Regions from separate parts of the Pseudomonas sp. FP2338 genome, predicted to be linked through region 1. Evidence: predicted binding sites of a transcription regulator. Region 1 holds the regulator's gene; the other holds the start of a gene.
What was found. Region 1 encodes sigma-54, which starts transcription at its own class of promoters, with help from an activator protein. Its sites were predicted from a motif close to ANTGGCATNNANNTTGCTNT; they were not measured.
Positions count from the first base shown of each region.

Region 2: a site for sigma-54 is predicted at 2,594-2,613, ahead of glnK (P-II family nitrogen regulator). Genes of this name have one in related genera too.

Region 1 covers NZ_CP117436.1:1,039,060-1,043,242, reverse strand. Annotated here, with positions in the region: gene lptC (LPS export ABC transporter periplasmic protein LptC) at 1-28, shown strand, start outside; gene lptA (lipopolysaccharide transport periplasmic protein LptA) at 15-587, shown strand; gene lptB (LPS export ABC transporter ATP-binding protein) at 587-1,312, shown strand; gene PSH96_RS04565 (RNA polymerase factor sigma-54) at 1,497-2,990, shown strand; gene hpf (ribosome hibernation-promoting factor, HPF/YfiA family) at 3,066-3,371, shown strand; gene ptsN (PTS IIA-like nitrogen regulatory protein PtsN) at 3,381-3,845, shown strand; gene rapZ (RNase adapter RapZ) at 3,848-4,183, shown strand, end outside.
Region 2 covers NZ_CP117436.1:6,251,100-6,255,282, forward strand. Annotated here, with positions in the region: gene PSH96_RS28480 (secondary thiamine-phosphate synthase enzyme YjbQ) at 36-461, opposite strand; gene PSH96_RS28485 (ammonium transporter) at 671-2,011, opposite strand; gene glnK (P-II family nitrogen regulator) at 2,047-2,385, opposite strand; gene PSH96_RS28495 (accessory factor UbiK family protein) at 2,808-3,071, shown strand; gene PSH96_RS28500 (YifB family Mg chelatase-like AAA ATPase) at 3,270-4,183, shown strand, end outside.

The DNA of each region.
Region 1 (4,183 bases):
CGTAAGAGGACAGTATGAGGCTCGTTAAAACCCTCCCTATTTTGCTCGGTCTGGGCGCAGCACTGGGAAGCGTGAGCGCCTGGGCTCTGCCGAACGATAGCCAGCAACCGATCCGCATTCAGGCTGACGATGCGCAGCTGGATGACAAGCAAGGTGTCGCCACCTATTCCGGTGGCGTGGTCATTATCCAGGGCTCGATGAAGATTACCGGCAACACGGTAACGCTGACTCGTACCCCGGCTGGTGACATCGACGTGGTGACTTCGGTAGGCAACCTGGCTTACTTCGAACAGATGCAGTCGGTTACCGACAAGAAGCCGATGCAGGGCTACGGTAAGACCATCCAGTATCACGCCCAGCAGAACCGCATTGTCCTGATCGACCAGGCACGGGTTGTCAGCACTGACGGCAACACCACCGAAGGTGAAAAAATCACCTACGACACCGTCAAACAGATCGCCACCGCCGGTCGCGCCAATGGCAGCAAGGTCACGCAACCCCGTCCTCGCATCGACATGGTGATCCAGCCGAAACAGAAAGACGCTGCCGCCCCTGCGCCTAAACCCGCTGCGAAGAAGACGAACTAATGGCAACCCTGAAAGCCCAGCATCTGGCCAAAGCTTATAAAAGCCGTCAGGTCGTACGCGACGTCAGCCTGTCGATCGACAGCGGCCAGATCGTCGGCTTGCTCGGCCCTAACGGCGCCGGCAAGACCACCTGCTTCTATATGATTGTTGGCCTGGTCCAGGCGGATCAGGGCCGTGTATTGATTGACGATCTGGACGTAAGCCACCAGCCGATGCACGGTCGTGCGCGCGCGGGAATCGGCTATCTTCCCCAGGAGGCGTCGATCTTCCGCAAACTGTCGGTGTCCGACAACATCATGGCGATCCTCGAGACCCGCAAGGAGCTCGACCGTGACGGCCGTCGCAAAGAGCTGGAAAGCCTGCTGCAGGAGTTCCACATCAACCACATCCGCGACAACCTCGGCATGAGCTTGTCCGGTGGTGAGCGTCGCCGAGTGGAAATCGCCCGTGCACTGGCTACCGCGCCGAAGTTCATCCTGCTGGACGAACCTTTTGCCGGTGTCGACCCGATCTCGGTTGGCGATATCAAGCAGATCATCCATCACCTCAAGGCCAAGGGCATCGGTGTATTAATCACCGACCACAACGTGCGTGAGACGCTCGATATCTGCGAAACCGCCTATATCGTCAACGATGGGCAACTGATTGCAGAAGGTGATTCCGCCACTATCCTGGCCAATGAACTGGTGAAGGAAGTGTACCTGGGTCACGAGTTCCGCCTGTAAACACGGTGGTATCAGGCCAGTGCCAGGGGCGCGTGCAAGTCAATAAAAACCTCAGTTTTTTTATTGTTACCGCGCTCTAGGCAAAGCCCCTGATATCAGGCATATAATTTGCTTATGTTTGGCGCTCACGCGCCCTGTCGTGGATGGCGCATTGCGCCGGCGAATAAGGTGTTAAGCCCCTGCCATGAAACCATCGCTAGTCCTGAGAATGGGCCAGCAGCTGACGATGACACCGCAGCTGCAACAGGCCATCCGCCTGCTCCAATTGTCGACACTGGACCTGCAACAGGAAATCCAGGAGGCCCTGGAGTCCAATCCGATGCTCGAACGCCAGGAAGAAGGCGACGACTTCGATAATGCAGACCCGCTGGCCGACAACATCGAGCAAAAACCCAACCCCGATGTGCAGGAACCGTCCTATCAGGAAACCGCCCCTACAGTGGATAACCTTGAGGAAGGCGAATGGAACGAACGCATTCCCAACGAGCTTCCCGTCGACACCGCCTGGGAAGACGTCTACCAGACCAGCGCCAGCAGCCTGCCCAGCAATGACGACGACGAGTGGGACTTCACTACCCGCACGTCCGCCGGTGAGAGCCTGCAAAGCCATTTGCTGTGGCAACTGAACCTGGCGCCGATGTCCGACACCGATCGCCTGATCGCCGTAACCCTGATCGACTGCATCAACAATCAGGGCTACCTGGACGAGACGCTCGACGAGATTCTGGAAGCCTTCGACCCGGAACTGGACATCGAGCTGGACGAAATCGAAGCCGTCCTGCATCGCATCCAACAGTTCGAGCCTGCCGGCATTGGCGCTCGCACCTTGAGCGAATGCCTGTTGCTGCAACTGCGCCAACTGCCGGCCAAGACCCCTTGGCTCGTCGAGGCCCAGCGCCTGGTCACCGACTACATCGACCTGCTGGGCAGCCGCGACTACAGCCAGTTGATGCGCCGCATGAAGCTCAAGGAAGATGACCTGCGCCAGGTCATCGAACTGGTGCAGAGCCTCAACCCGCGCCCCGGCTCGCAGATCGAGTCCAGCGAAGCCGAATATGTCGTGCCTGACGTGATCGTGCGCAAAGACAACGAACGCTGGCTGGTGGAGCTGAACCAGGAGTCGGTGCCACGCCTGCGGGTCAACCCGCAGTACGCAGGCTTTGTGCGCCGCGCCGACACCAGCGCCGACAACACCTTCATGCGCAACCAATTGCAGGAAGCGCGCTGGTTCATCAAGAGCCTGCAAAGCCGCAACGAAACCCTGATGAAAGTGGCCACCCAGATCGTCGAGCACCAGCGCGGCTTCCTGGAATATGGCGACGAGGCGATGAAGCCGCTGGTCCTGCATGACATTGCCGAGGCTGTGGGCATGCATGAATCGACGATTTCCCGCGTGACCACACAGAAATTCATGCATACCCCACGGGGTATTTATGAGCTGAAATACTTTTTCTCCAGCCACGTCAGCACCTCCGAAGGCGGTGAATGCTCGTCCACAGCGATCCGCGCGATCATCAAAAAACTGGTTGCGGCGGAAAATCAGAAAAAGCCATTGAGTGACAGTAAGATCGCTGGTTTACTGGAGGCACAAGGCATTCAGGTCGCCCGTCGAACCGTCGCCAAGTACCGCGAGTCCCTCGGGATCGCGCCTTCCAGCGAGCGTAAGCGTTTGATGTGACGGGCGGGCCATAGCGTTCCAGTGGTGGGTATTCCTACCCACCGCTTTATGCACTGGCAACGAAGGAGAAGCTGTATGCAAGTCAACATCAGTGGACACCAACTGGAAGTCACCAAGCCCCTGCGTGAGTACACCGAAAGTAAGCTGAACAAGCTTGCGGGGCATTTTGACAAGATCACCAACGTGCAGGTCATCATGGAGGTCGATAAGCTCAAGCAGAAAATCGAGGCCACCCTGCATGTACCGAATGCGAAGCTCGTCGCCAATGCCGAGCATGAAGACATGTATGCGGCGATTGACTCGCTCTACGACAAGCTGGACCGCCAACTCATAAAGCATAAGGAAAAGAATCTGCACCTGATGCAAGGTACAGGTCGTTAACTCTCCCCCATGATCCAACTTGAAACCATCCTGACCCCCGGCCGTTCCCTCGTGAACGCGCCGGGCGGCAGTAAGAAAAAAGCCCTCGAACACATCGCCAACCTGATCAGCCGTGAAGTGCCTGAGCTGGATGAGCAAGTCGTGTTCAAGGCCCTGATCGACCGTGAAAAACTGGGCTCCACCGGTTTTGGCAACGGCATCGCCATTCCTCACTGCCGCCTTGAAGGCTGCACGTCTCCCGTCAGTGCGCTATTGCACCTGCAGGAGAAAATCGATTTCGACGCCATCGACGGCGCCCCGGTTGACCTGCTGTTCGTTCTGCTGGTCCCGCAAGCCGCCACCGATGCGCACCTGGAACTGCTTCGGCAGATAGCCAGCATGCTCGACCGCAAGGAAGTACGCGACAGACTGCGCAGTGCCAGCAGCAACGAGGCGCTATATCAGGTTGTACTCGATGAGCAAAACAGGCAGTAATCATGCGTTTGATCATCGTCAGCGGCCGTTCCGGCTCGGGTAAAAGCACCGCCCTCAACGTCCTTGAGGACAATGGTTTCTATTGCATCGACAACCTGCCGGCGGGCCTGCTGCCGGAGTTGGCCGAACGCGCCCTGATCCACACTGAACTGGCGCAGCCACTGGTGGCCGTCTCGATTGACGCCCGCAACCTGCCCAGCCACCTTGAGCGCTTCCCGCAACTGCTCGAGGAAGTACGCGCCAAGCATATTCATTGCGATGTGCTGTACCTGGATGCCGACGAGGAGACGCTGCTCAAGCGTTTCTCCGAAACCCGTCGACGTCACCCCCTCAGCAGC
Region 2 (4,183 bases), 1.3 Mb from region 1:
GGAAAAAAATCAATATCCACCGGGTTTCCAGTGGCTTATGCCCCATCACCGTGCAACGTGGCGAGGACTTTACGAGCACCGCCATGATCTCGGTGCTCGCCCAGATAAACACCTTGCCAAGTCCCTATCGCCAAGCGGCCGGCCTTGACCGGCAAACTCAACTGGCAGCCCAGCAGACTGGCCTTGAAGTGCGCCGGCAGATCATCCGGACCTTCGTCGTTATGTTCGAACCCTGCACGCCCTTGCGGCACCAGCGAGTTGAAAAAACGCTCGAAGTCACGGCGAACCGCCGGGTCGGCATTCTCGTTGATGGTCAACGAGGCCGAGGTGTGCTGCAGCCACAAATGCAACAGGCCTACGCGACACGCCTTCAATTCAGGCAGGCCGGCAAGCAACTCATCCGTTACCAGGTGAAAGCCCCGGGGCTTGGCCCGCAGGGTAATCAGGGTCTGTTGCCACATACAGTTCTCCGCCCATCGGCGCGCATTCTAGCGCGGTCTGGGAAAAAACAAAGTGTCGAATACGCCTACATGCATGTAAGACTTTCGCACCCTCAAAAGTGCCGTGTGGATCCCATCACAAACTCGGCAAAAAACCCATCCGCCTTTAGCCACAGACAAACACCAGACAAAAAAATGCCCGGCAAGCCGGGCATCTTTTTTTCGCGTACTTACAAGTTGTAGCCGCGTTCGTTGTGTTGCGCCAGGTCGAGGCCCACCGCCTCTTCTTCTTCGGTTACCCGCAGGCCCATCACCATGTCCAGCACCTTGAGGATGATGAAGGTCACGATGGCCGTGTAGATCACGGTAAAGCCCACGCCTTTGCACTGGATCCAGACTTGCGCCGCGATGTCAGTGGTGGCCGCGTTGAAGCCGCCCAGCGAAGGTGCAGCGAACACGCCGGTGAGGATCGCGCCGAGGATACCGCCGATACCGTGTACGCCGAAGGCGTCCAGGGAGTCGTCGTAGCCCAGTTTGCGTTTCAGGGTAGTGGCGCAGAAGAAGCACACCACGCCCGCCGCCAGGCCGATGACAAGGGCGCCCATCGGGCCTACGGTGCCGGCAGCCGGGGTGATTGCAACCAGACCGGCCACAACGCCCGAGGCAATGCCCAGTGCGCTTGGCTTGCCGTGGGTGACCCACTCGGCGAACATCCAGCCCAGTGCGGCGGCAGCGGTAGCAATTTGAGTCACCAGCATCGCCATGCCAGCAGTGCCATTGGCAGCAGCTGCAGAGCCTGCGTTGAAGCCGAACCAGCCAACCCACAGCATGGCTGCACCGATCAGGGTGTAACCCAGGTTATGCGGTGCCATTGGGGTGGTCGGGAAGCCTTTACGCTTGCCGAGTACCAGGCACGCCACCAGGCCGGCCACACCGGCGTTGATGTGCACCACGGTGCCGCCGGCGAAGTCCAGCACGCCCCAATCACCCATCAACGAACCCGGGCCGCCCCACACCATGTGGGCAATCGGCGCGTAGACCAGGGTGAACCAGACGCCCATGAAGATCAGCATCGCGGAGAACTTCATACGCTCGGCGAATGCACCAACGATCAGCGCAGGGGTAATGATGGCAAAGGTCATCTGGAAGGTGACGAACACCGCCTCAGGGAACAGCGCCGCAGGGCCGGTGATGCTCGCCGGGGTTACGCCCGACAGGAACAGTTTGGACAGGCCGCCCACGAACGAGTTGAGGTTGACGACGCCTGCTTCCATACCGGTGGTGTCGAACGCCATGCTGTAGCCGTAAACGAACCACAGGATGGTGATCAGCCCGGTGATGGCAAAGCACTGCATCATCACGGAAAGAATGTTTTTGGAGCGCACCATGCCGCCGTAGAACAGCGCCAGGCCCGGAATGGTCATGAACAGTACCAGCGCGGTGGATGTGAGCATCCACGCCGTGTCGCCGGAATTGAGGACTGGAGCAGGGGCTGGGTCCGCCGCCAATGCCAAGGCCGGCATTACGAGGGACAACAGGGCTCCTAGCCCTGCGAATTTACGCAGAGTCATATTGTTTTCTCCTGGGGCGTTGGGGGTTTGGCGGCTTAGATTGCGTCGGTATCGGTTTCGCCGGTACGGATGCGAATAGCCTGTTCCAGATTGACCACAAAGATCTTGCCGTCACCGATCTTGCCGGTGTTGGCCGCCTTGGTTATCGCCTCGATAACCCGGTCAAGATCCTTGTCGTCAATGGCGACATCAATCTTCACCTTTGGCAGGAAATCGACCACATATTCCGCGCCGCGATACAGCTCGGTGTGACCCTTCTGCCGACCGAAGCCTTTGACCTCAGTAACGGTAATGCCCTGCACGCCGATCTCGGACAGTGACTCGCGAACATCGTCCAACTTGAACGGCTTGATGATGGCAGTGACTAGCTTCATGAAAACTCTCTCCCGAATTGGTGGACTTGCCCCAGGAAAACAAACCCGTCTCAAGTCTAAGCGCAGTGCCTGGCTTTGTAACGCGTCGTCGCCTCGGCATTTGCCGTTGCGACGCCAGCGAACCACTGGTGACGAAACCTGTACCCCTGATCCGTCGGCGCACTGCATTCGTCACAGCGACTGCATCAGTGCATGGGTCATGATCGTCTAAGCAGAAACCTTGCCAGCTCCGTAAAAATCACTGAAATCAGTCCTTTGCCCACTTATGCCCACCTGCGGGGCGTTTGCGCGGCACCAATGCGCACAAAAACAGTGCGCCACCGCCCGGCCCACTGCGCGAAAAGCGTGCGCTCGCGGCCGTGAAAAAGACTATAGACGCTGCGTGATACACTGCCGGCCAACAGTTTTCCGGAATATTTCCCATGCTCGCGCCCAAAGACCTCCTCGACGCCCTGAGCGGCCACGCCTCTCGCCTGTTCAGCGGCGAAACCCCGCTGCCCCGCAACGAAATCGAAAGCCAGTTCAAGGCCCTGCTGCAAAGCGGCTTCAGCAAGCTCGACCTGGTGAGCCGGGAAGAATTTGACAGCCAGATGGTCGTACTCGCCCGCACCCGTGCGCGGTTGGAGAGTCTGGAAGCGAAGGTGGCGGAGCTGGAAGCGCGGTTGACCCCACCCGCGGCTGAATAAACCCGGCCCCTGTGGGAGCTGGCTTGCCTGCGATAGCGGTGTTGGATTTACTGGCGCTATCGCAGGCAAGCCAGCTCCCACAGGTGTTCTGCGTCGTTCTTTGGATACGTTCAGTAAAACCTCCCTCCCTCGAAAGCATCCCACCTCGTCTACCCTTGAAAAACCCGCAGGAAGCGGCCTCCCACTCAAGGAACGAGCATGTCCCTCGCCATCGTCCACAGCCGTGCCCAAATTGGCGTAGAAGCCCCCGCCGTTACCGTCGAAGTGCATATGGCCAATGGTCTTCCCTCACTGACCTTGGTGGGCCTGCCGGAAACCGCCGTCAGGGAAAGCAAGGACCGCGTGCGCAGCGCCATCCTCAACTCCGCGCTGCAATACCCGGCCCGTCGTATCACCCTCAACCTCGCGCCCGCCGACCTGCCCAAGGATGGCGGGCGTTTTGATTTGGCGATTGCCTTGGGCATCCTCGCTGCCAGCGTGCAGGTGCCGGCGTTGATGCTCGATGACGTGGAATGCCTGGGGGAATTGGCACTGTCGGGTGAGGTGCGGGCGGTCAAAGGTGTGCTGCCGGCCGCACTGGCCGCACGCAAGGCCGGGCGCACCGTGATAGTGCCGCGGGCGAATGCCGAGGAGGCGTGCCTGGCGTCGGGATTGAAGGTGATTGCAGTGGACCACTTGCTGCAAGTGGTGGCGCACCTGAATGGGGTTGTGCCGATTGAGCCGTATAAATCCGATGGTTTGCTGTACCTGAACAAGCCCTACCCGGACTTGAGTGAGGTGCAAGGCCAACTGGCCGCCAAGCGTGCACTGCTGATCGCGGCGGCGGGCGCGCACAACCTGCTGCTCAGTGGGCCACCTGGCACCGGCAAGACCTTGCTCGCCAGCCGCCTGCCTGGCTTGCTGCCGCCCTTGAGTGAGCAGGAAGCCCTGGAAGTGGCGGCAATCCAATCAGTGGTCAGCCTGGCGCCATTGAGCCATTGGCCGCACCGCCCGTTCCGTCAGCCGCACCATTCGGCGTCGGGGCCGGCGCTGGTAGGCGGCGGGTCAAAACCGCAGCCGGGGGAAATCACCCTGGCCCATCATGGCGTGCTGTTTCTGGATGAGCTGCCGGA